4 regions of the Rheinheimera sp. B2H12 genome follow, and region 1 is predicted to be linked to each of the others. Evidence: predicted binding sites of a transcription regulator. Region 1 holds the regulator's gene; each other region holds the start of a gene.

The links. The regulator sigma-54, encoded in region 1, starts transcription at its own class of promoters, with help from an activator protein. The targets are predictions, from matches to a motif close to TGGCANGNTNCNTGCTT.
Region 2: the regulator sigma-54 is predicted to act here: its motif matches at 737-753, upstream of glnA (glutamate--ammonia ligase).
Region 3: the regulator sigma-54 is predicted to act here: its motif matches at 934-950, upstream of AC53GJ_RS03500 (TorF family putative porin).
Region 4: the regulator sigma-54 is predicted to act here: its motif matches at 1,154-1,170, upstream of AC53GJ_RS17545 (PspC domain-containing protein).

The regions. Positions count from the first base shown of each region.
Region 1 covers NZ_CM184363.1:587,598-589,804, forward strand. The annotation lists gene ptsN (PTS IIA-like nitrogen regulatory protein PtsN) at 1-70, opposite strand, end outside; gene hpf (ribosome hibernation promoting factor) at 81-368, opposite strand; gene AC53GJ_RS02600 (RNA polymerase factor sigma-54) at 394-1,881, opposite strand; gene lptB (LPS export ABC transporter ATP-binding protein) at 1,929-2,207, opposite strand, start outside.
Region 2 covers NZ_CM184363.1:727,223-729,429, reverse strand. The annotation lists gene typA (translational GTPase TypA) at 1-225, opposite strand, end outside; gene glnA (glutamate--ammonia ligase) at 831-2,207, shown strand, end outside.
Region 3 covers NZ_CM184363.1:789,587-791,793, reverse strand. The annotation lists gene rpe (ribulose-phosphate 3-epimerase) at 61-735, opposite strand; gene AC53GJ_RS03500 (TorF family putative porin) at 987-1,739, shown strand; gene AC53GJ_RS03495 (hypothetical protein) at 1,918-2,172, shown strand; gene AC53GJ_RS03490 (DUF2970 domain-containing protein) at 2,172-2,207, shown strand, end outside.
Region 4 covers NZ_CM184363.1:4,079,474-4,081,680, reverse strand. The annotation lists gene dusA (tRNA dihydrouridine(20/20a) synthase DusA) at 1-348, shown strand, start outside; gene AC53GJ_RS17550 (hypothetical protein) at 531-812, shown strand; gene AC53GJ_RS17545 (PspC domain-containing protein) at 1,220-1,426, shown strand; gene AC53GJ_RS17540 (copper chaperone PCu(A)C) at 1,480-1,914, shown strand; gene AC53GJ_RS17535 (DUF2333 family protein) at 1,925-2,207, shown strand, end outside.

The DNA.
Region 1 (2,207 bases):
TGCGTTTTTTACTATTAAAAAGGACCGCACTTTTTGTGCAGTCCTTCGATAACATTGAGCTTAAGTTCATAAGTCCGTAATCAGTGACGAGAAATTTTCTCTTTGTGTTTAATAACTTGTCGATCAAGTTTATCGATCAACTGGTCGATCGCGGCGTACATATTATCATCTTCGCTGATTGCAAACACCTCTCCGCCGTTTAAATGCATTTTGGCTTCGGCAATTTGTTTTAATTTCTCCACATTCAGCACAACATGGACGTTGTTGATGTGGTCAAAATGCCGTTCAAGTTTTGAAAACTTGCTGTCTACATACTCTCTCAGTGCTTCAGTAATTTCAACATGGCGACCAGTTAGATTGATTTGCATAGACATTTCCTTCTTTGATGAGCACTTATAGCAAGCTCTTGCGCTGATTTGACGGCGGAATGTACAGAGACTCACGGTATTTGGCGATGGTCCGCCTTGCTACGTTGATGCCCTGTTCAGAAAGAATTTCTGCCATCCTGCTATCGCTTAACGGCTTTGCAGGATTCTCCGCTGCCACCAATTTTTTAATAAAGGCTCTGATGGCGGTCGACGAACATTCGCCACCACTCTCTGTACTTACATGACTGGAAAAGAAGAACTTAAGTTCAAAAATTCCACGTGGTGTATGCATAAATTTCTGGGTGGTCACCCTGGAAATGGTCGATTCATGCATGCCAACCATCTCAGCGACATCATTCAGCACCATAGGTTTCATCGCTTCTTCGCCATGTTCAAAAAATGCCTGTTGTTGCTGCACTATGCAGTTGGCAACTTTGAGCAGAGTTTCATTCCGACTCTCCAGACTTTTCAGAAACCATTTGGCTTCTTGCAGGTGCGAGCGGATAAACTGGCTGTCCGATGAATTACGGGCATGGCGTGACATCGCCGCGTATTGTTCATTAATTTTAATCTTTGGAAAGGCATCCGGATTTAATTCAACCATCCAGCGGCCTTTGACTTTTTTCACTGATACATCGGGAATGGTGTATTGCTGCTCTTCCCGGATCACATCGGCCCCTGGTCTTGGGTTCAGGCTGTGGATCAGACGCATCACTTCCCGCAAATCATCTTCTTTCAGTTTAGCCACCCGCATCAGAGAACGGAAATCACGATTGGCTAAATATTCACTATGATGACGAATAATATCGCAGGTTTGCGCAAGGAAAGGGGTATCTGGATCAAATTGACGCAATTGCACCAGCAAACATTCCTGAATACTGCGGGCACCCACCCCAATGGGATCAAAAAACTGGATGCGTTTAATCACGGCTTCGACTTCATCAGCTTCCACTTCTGGCATGCCAAGCGAGTCCAGAATGTCTTCAGTGCTGATGGTCAGCAGGCCATTGGCATCGATCGCTTCAATAATAATTTCAGCAATCGCCAGATCGGTATCAGAGAATGGGGTTAAGCGCATTTGCCAACGCAGATAATCCTGCAGGGTTTCAGTGGTCTCGCCCTGAAACACCATGTCTTCGTCACCGTTGTAAGTGCCGGAAACCGGGGCTGCACTGACCATATCGTCCCAGTTGCTGTCGAGTGGTAAGTCTTCTTTGATGTTTTGTTCCGTCATCGCCTCACTGCTGTCAGGGATGTCAGGTTCACTATGTTCATCGTTATTAAAACTGTCAGTCTCAGGATGTTCACGGCGGTCAGAATCAGCCGCAGCGCCGTTGTCATTGAAGTTGGTGTAGTCATCATCAGCTGCTTCGAGCAGCGGGTTTGCATCCAGCGCTTCCTGAATTTCTTGTTGTAATTCAATCGTTGACAATTGCAGTAGCTTAATCGCCTGCTGCAATTGCGGCGTCATGGTCAGCTGCTGTCCAAGCCGGAGTTGTAAAGATGGCTTCATGTACTTCTGGTCACTCCTGACGGCCAGTGAAACTGGCTTTTTGCTAACTATAGCCTGAATTGCTCTCCGAGGTATACATCTCTGACCTGCTGATTGGCTAATACTTCAGCCGGTGAGCCGGAAGCAATCAGTTCTCCATGACTGACAATATAGGCAATTTCACAAACATCAAGGGTTTCCCGGACGTTGTGGTCGGTAATGAGCACCCCAATACCGCGGTCACGCAGGTGCTGGATAATTTTTTTGATATCCAGTACTGAAATGGGGTCAACCCCGGCGAAAGGTTCATCCAGTAAAATAAAGGCCGGATTAGCCGCCAGCGCTCT
Region 2 (2,207 bases), 140 kb from region 1:
AATGTTGATGTGATAACCGTTCCAGCGTACTGAAGTGTTTTTCGCCAGGATGGTAATACCGCGCTCAGACTCCTGAGCATTTGAATCCATCATCCGCTCTTGTAACTTAGCACGGGCATCGAAGGTGCCAGACTGCTGCAGGAGTTTGTCAACAAGTGTAGTTTTACCGTGGTCAACGTGCGCAATGATGGCGATATTGCGCAACTTGCTGAGATCATAAGACATTTATGTGGTGCTCGCTTTGTGAAGTGTTAATGTGTACCCGCATGTATCAAATCACAGCAAGTACCCGAAAAATTCGTGCGCGCATTTTACCCTCTTTGTGAGGCTGAGGGAAATTTATCTGCTTGTAGTCATTTTCTGCACTTATTGAGATTACAAATTTCTGAATATTTTCAATGCTCTTACTTAGCTTATTTCGCTGCGCTTCCTACCCATGACAAGCACAAACCAACTGTCGGTGTCTGTAACCATGCCCACACTTTCTCTGGCTGATTTGACAAACTTAGGCTTTAACACTTTTCAGTTTCACCACAGACATCAGCCGCTGAAAAAGTTAGCAGAGGTGCGCAAAATTAGCCAAAAACTTGCTATGGTTAGCGCGGTATCCGATTTGGTGCAAGCAGTGACATTGATGCACCAAATTGGCGCGCCACCGAACCAAAGTGGTGCATAATCAAAATGAAAGGTAAGCGTCATCTTAAATACTCTATTAAAAATCAACTAGTTATAGTATTGGCACAAAACTGGCTTGCATAGCGCAACTTGTCGGTCTAACCGAAAACCTGAAAAACAGCCTGATTTACAACCCGAATAATCCGGAGGATTGCATGTCTGCATCGAACGTTCTGAGTTTTATCAAAGAAAACGACGTGAAGTTTGTTGATTTACGTTTTACTGATACCAAGGGTAAAGAGCAGCATGTGACTATTCCTGTCAGCTCAGTCGACGAAGATTTTTTCGACAACGGTAAAATGTTTGACGGCTCTTCCATTGCTGGCTGGAAAGGCATCAATGACTCTGACATGATCCTGATGCCAGATGCATCCACCATGAAGTTGGACCCTTTCTTCGAAGAAACCACCATCAACATTTCCTGTGACGTGATCGAACCAAGCACCATGCAAGGTTATGACCGTTGCCCGCGTTCTATCGCCAAACGGGCAGAAGAGTACTTAAAATCAACCGGTATCGCTGACACTGTGTTGTTTGGACCAGAACCAGAATGGTTTATGTTTGATGACGTCCGTTTCAAAACCGATATGTCAGGTTCTTTCTACAAAGTTGACTCAACTGAAGCGGCCTGGAACTCAGACAAAGGTTATGAAGAAGGCAATAAAGCGCACCGTCCAGGTGTGAAAGGCGGTTATTTCCCGGTACCACCTGTGGATCAACACCACGACATCCGTAGTGCTATGTGCATGGTGCTGGAAGAATTAGGTCAAGTGGTTGAAGCACATCACCACGAAGTTGCGACTGCTGGTCAAAACGAAATCGCAACTCGCTTCAATACCTTAACCAAAAAAGCTGACGAAACTCAGTTACTGAAATATGTGGTGCACAACGTGGCGCACATGTATGGCAAAACAGTGACCTTCATGCCAAAACCAATCGTTGGTGACAACGGTTCAGGTATGCACTGCCACCAGTCTTTAGCCAAAGACGGCGTTAACTTGTTTGCCGGTGATAAATATGCTGGTTTGTCTGAACTGGCCCTGTATTACATTGGCGGTATCATCAAGCACGCCAAAGCCATCAATGCGTTCACGAACCCGTCAACCAACTCTTACAAGCGTTTAGTACCACACTATGAAGCGCCGGTGATGCTGGCTTACTCGGCCCGTAACCGCTCTGCATCTGTGCGTATTCCACTGGTGCCAAGTGCCAAAGCACGTCGGATTGAAGTGCGTTTCCCAGATCCAGCAGCTAACCCGTACCTGTGTTTCGTAGCACAGCTGATGGCTGGTTTAGATGGGATCCAGAATAAGATCCATCCGGGCGAAGCCATGGATAAAGATCTGTACGATCTGCCACCAGAAGAAGAAGCACTGATCCCTCAGGTTTGTGGTTCTTTAGACGAAGCGCTGGACAATCTGGACCAGTCACGCGCTATCTTCACCAAAGGCGGCGTGATGTCAGATGCAATGATCGACGCTTATATCGCACTGAAACGCGCTGAAGCCAAACGCGTTTCTATGGCTGTGCAC
Region 3 (2,207 bases), 200 kb from region 1:
TGCGGCTAAGCAAAAAATTGTCGCGATTATAGCCTGCCAGCACTGAAATTGGCAGTCTGCTCAACGGCGTACTTTGGCCAGTTCAGCGCGCATGGCGCTAATCACAGTGGCATAATCCGGTTGACTGAAAATGGCCGAACCGGCGACAAACATATCGGCCCCGGCAGCGGCGATGTCGGCGATATTATCTGTTTTAACACCACCATCGATTTCCAGCCGGATCGGTAAACCACTTTGGTCAATGATTTGGCGCGCCTTGGTCAGTTTGTCCAGGGTGGCCGGAATAAAACTTTGGCCACCAAACCCTGGATTGACTGACATCAGCAAAATCACATCGACTTTGTCCAGCACATAATCTAAGTAACTGAGCGGTGTGGCCGGGTTAAACACCAAGCCGGCCTGACAGCCATGCTCGCGGATCAACTGCAGGCTGCGGTCAACATGGCGGCTGGCTTCCGGATGAAAAGTAATGATACTGGCGCCCGCTTTGGCAAATTGCGGGATCAAAGCGTCCACCGGTTCCACCATCAAATGCACATCAATAGGTGCGGTAATACCGTAATTGCGCAGTGCACTGCAAATCATCGGTCCGAAGGTCAGATTCGGTACATAATGATTATCCATCACATCAAAGTGCACCACATCGGCTCCAGCCGCCAGTACCCGCGCAACATCGTCGCCTAGTCTGGCAAAATCGGCCGATAAAATAGAAGGCGCTATTAAAAATGGCTGCATCAGCAAGGTCTCCAGCAATCCGGTGGTTCACAAAACGGCTACTTTAACCGATCCAGCAGCGTTTTGGCAGTCGGATGGCCCAAGCCTGCTGTCCCAGTCGCCCAAAAAACAGGCAACGGCGCACCAAGTTTGCACATTAGCGGTTCAGCGCTACACTATATTCTCACTAAGTGATTGAAATTAAATAACATCAACCCATGGCATAAAACTGGAATAGCAGATTGGGATACTCATAATAAAGGGCAATGCAAATGAAACACAGCGCAGCAACAATGATGAACTCCCGCAGTAAAGTTTTAACCAGCGCTTTGCTGCTGGTGCTTGGTCTTGGCAGCGGTACAGCGATGGCCGAGCCGAAAGTCAGCGGTAATCTGAGCCTGACCTCAGACTATTTATTCCGTGGTATTTCACAAACTGACGAAGGCATGGCGCTGCAAGGTGGTTTAACGCTGACTGGCGATACTGGTTTTTATCTGTCCGCCTGGGGTTCTAATATCAATTTTGGCCAGGGCTCAATGGAATTAGATGTATTGGCGGGCTGGACAGGTCAGTTATCTGAGGAATGGACCACAGATATTGGCGTGATGCAGTATCGTTATCCAAATGGCGATAACGCCACTGACCAATTTAACTTTGTCGAATTCTACAGCAAATTGATTTATGGCGGCCTGACGCTTGGCCTGGCCTATTCCAGTGATTACTTTGGCACTGACGTCGACAAATATTATTATCTGTCAGGCGATTACAACTACAATCTGTCGGATACTTTCAGCTTACAATTTCACGCTGGCTTGAATCAATTTGAAGATAATGCTCAATACAGCACTTTTCTGGCGGCAGGCCCGGTCGGTGGTGACTCTTACATCGACTGGAGTGTGGGTGTGACGACCACTGTGCTTGGCAGCAGTGTGGCGCTGAAATACGCCGATACCGATATCGAAAATTCAGCCGAATGTTATTTATGTGATGGCCGTGTTGTGCTGAGCCTGACCAAAGCGTTCTAATACCAGTCACAATCACAACCCGCCGTTGAATGACAGCGCAGCGCATGCAATGAACGCATTCGCTGTGTTGGCTTTTTAGCCGCAACGTTAATTGCAGACTTGTTAATTTTTCGCTTCTGCGTTATGCTTTGACGGTTTTTTCCACAACCTAGGCTTAGTAATGAAGACATCAGTCCTGTTGAAAACTACCAGCTTGCTGCTCAGCCTGGTCGCAGGTACTTATTTGTTGCAAGCTGAACCCAATCCTGTGCAAGCCAGCTGTCTGCAATTAGTCACCGTCAGCGACTATGGCATTGAAACCTATCAGCAACAATGTCAGCCTGCCCCCCAACAAAGCTGGCTAGCATGGTTCAGTGGTCAAAGCCGTTCCACTCAGTTCCACTTTATAGACTTACTGGAATTGCTGAACAGCTTTAAACACGAGTCACACTGATGGCAACCAAGCCAGGGCTGAAACAATTACTTAAA
Region 4 (2,207 bases), 1.7 Mb from region 1:
ATTAAAACAGTCGAGCAATGTCTGACGCATCTGCAGCATGTGGATGGGGTGATGGTCGGGCGGGAAGCCTATACCAACCCATTGTTGCTCAATCAAATTGATGCGGCCATTTATGGTGACGACCGTGCTGTTTTAACCGGCCATCAGGTTGTACGCGAGATGCTGCCTTATATCGAACAACAAATGACACAAGGTGCCCGTTTTTGGCATATAGCCCGGCATATGCTGGGGATATTTCAGGGGGTGGCGGGCGCCAGATTGTGGCGTCGTCATTTGAGTGAAATCGGCCATCATGCCAGTAGCGGCCCGGAAGTGATGCTGGCGGCGCTGGCCAAAGTACCTGAATAATTTACACCAAAAAATAGTCAATCACGCTAAAAATTGGTTTTAGCGTGATTACATGAAATATGAGAAGAATAATTTAAATCTAATATTTTCATATAAATCAATAATTTAATGATTGTTTTTTTGTTGGCACAGCAATTGAAATAACAGTTTGTCGTTTCATTGCAACCAACAAGGACACTATCATGAAATCTTTAACTACTGCTGTTTTACTGTCAGGTCTGTTTTTTACTGCCACTTCACATGCTGTGGTCGACACTGAATTAGCCACGTTGGCCAATCAAATCGTGACGCAGCAACTGGAGCAAATCCAGTCAGAGTTAACACAACAATTAACTCAATCAGTCAAAGCATCATTGCAACAATTTCAGCTGCCGCTGATGCAAGTCAATACCGCTGATGTTGAGGTCGCCGTGCAGCCTGCAGTCACAAAAGCGCCAACTGATACTGTTGTATTGCCGGAGTAAAAGATGCTGCTGACACTGATGACATTATTAGGGTTGTTTTTATTGCCAGTTTGCAGCGTGTTTGGGTTCTGGGGCTGCTGGTTATGGTTGTTGCCTCCCACTGAAATTCCTTGTCCAACCCGGTCTTAGCAGTACCGGGTTTTTTTTTATCTGTTGTGAACACAACCGCCAATCTATCGATGATACCAGCCCCTCTTTTGTTTATTCCGCTTAGTTTATCGAGTCTGACCTGTTTTTAGCTAAATTGACTAAAAATTAGCATTAAGTTCGAAAGTGACGACTCATCGCAAACTCACTCCATAAATATTGTTATTATTCAGTTACTTAATGTTTTTTCTTTCTGGCATGGCTTTTGATTGTACTTAGTTAACTCTGACATTTTGGTTAACTTAACAGGAAGGTGATCTATGCGTGATATACATTCAAACGGCTGGTTTCTGGATAAATCAAATCGGGCTATGGCCGGTGTTTGTGCTGGTCTGGCGGCATACTATCAACAACCTAAATGGTTGGTGCGTCTGCTGGCAGTGCTGTTGCTGTTCACCTTACCCGGCCTGACATTACTGGCATATATTGCAGCTGCCTTGATCCTGCCAGCCAGACGCAGGTTCTGACAGCTGGCAGGCTTTGGTGTAAGATGATGTTATTTTATGCAAAGGAGATGACCATGCGCCTGCCAACATTCTTATTTCTACTCTGCAGTCTGCCAGCCGGTTTGGCCTGTGCGGCCAGCAACTTGATCATCGACAATGCCACTGTGCGGCAACCCCTGCCTGGCAAAACTGTCAGTGCAGGCTATTTTACGGTGACCAATCCAACATCACAGCCGGTGCAGATCGTAGCAGCCAGTAGCAGTTGGTTTGCTAAAACTGAGTTGCATCAACATCGGATGGTCGATGGCATGATGCGAATGGAGCAAATTAAGCAAATTGAAGTTGCGCCTGGAGCCACTGTGCATTTGCAGCCTGGCGGCTTGCATCTGATGTTATTCCGGCCTTCGCAGCAGCTTGAGCTGGGCCGGCAAGTGCCACTGGACATCCAACTTGCCTCAGGAGAAGTGGTGACTATTTCTGCTGTGGTGACCCGCATTCCTAAACAATAACGGAGCGAGCATGCAAAAATTCAAACTGGGCCTGGCAATCATGGCGCTGACAGGTGCTGTTTGCTACGGTCTTGCGGTCTGGATCAGCGTTGAGCCTGAACCATTTGACGTCGTAGCGCTGGCACAACAGCAAGCGCTGCCAGCCAAACCTGTGACAGGCTACACCACCACATATGCATTAATTCATGTGATTGACACTTTATTGCATAAACCAGGTGGTTATATTGCCAATGATGTGTTGCCGCCCTTTAGTTTGCTGGATAATATGCCGGCCTGGGAGCTGGGCGCTCTGG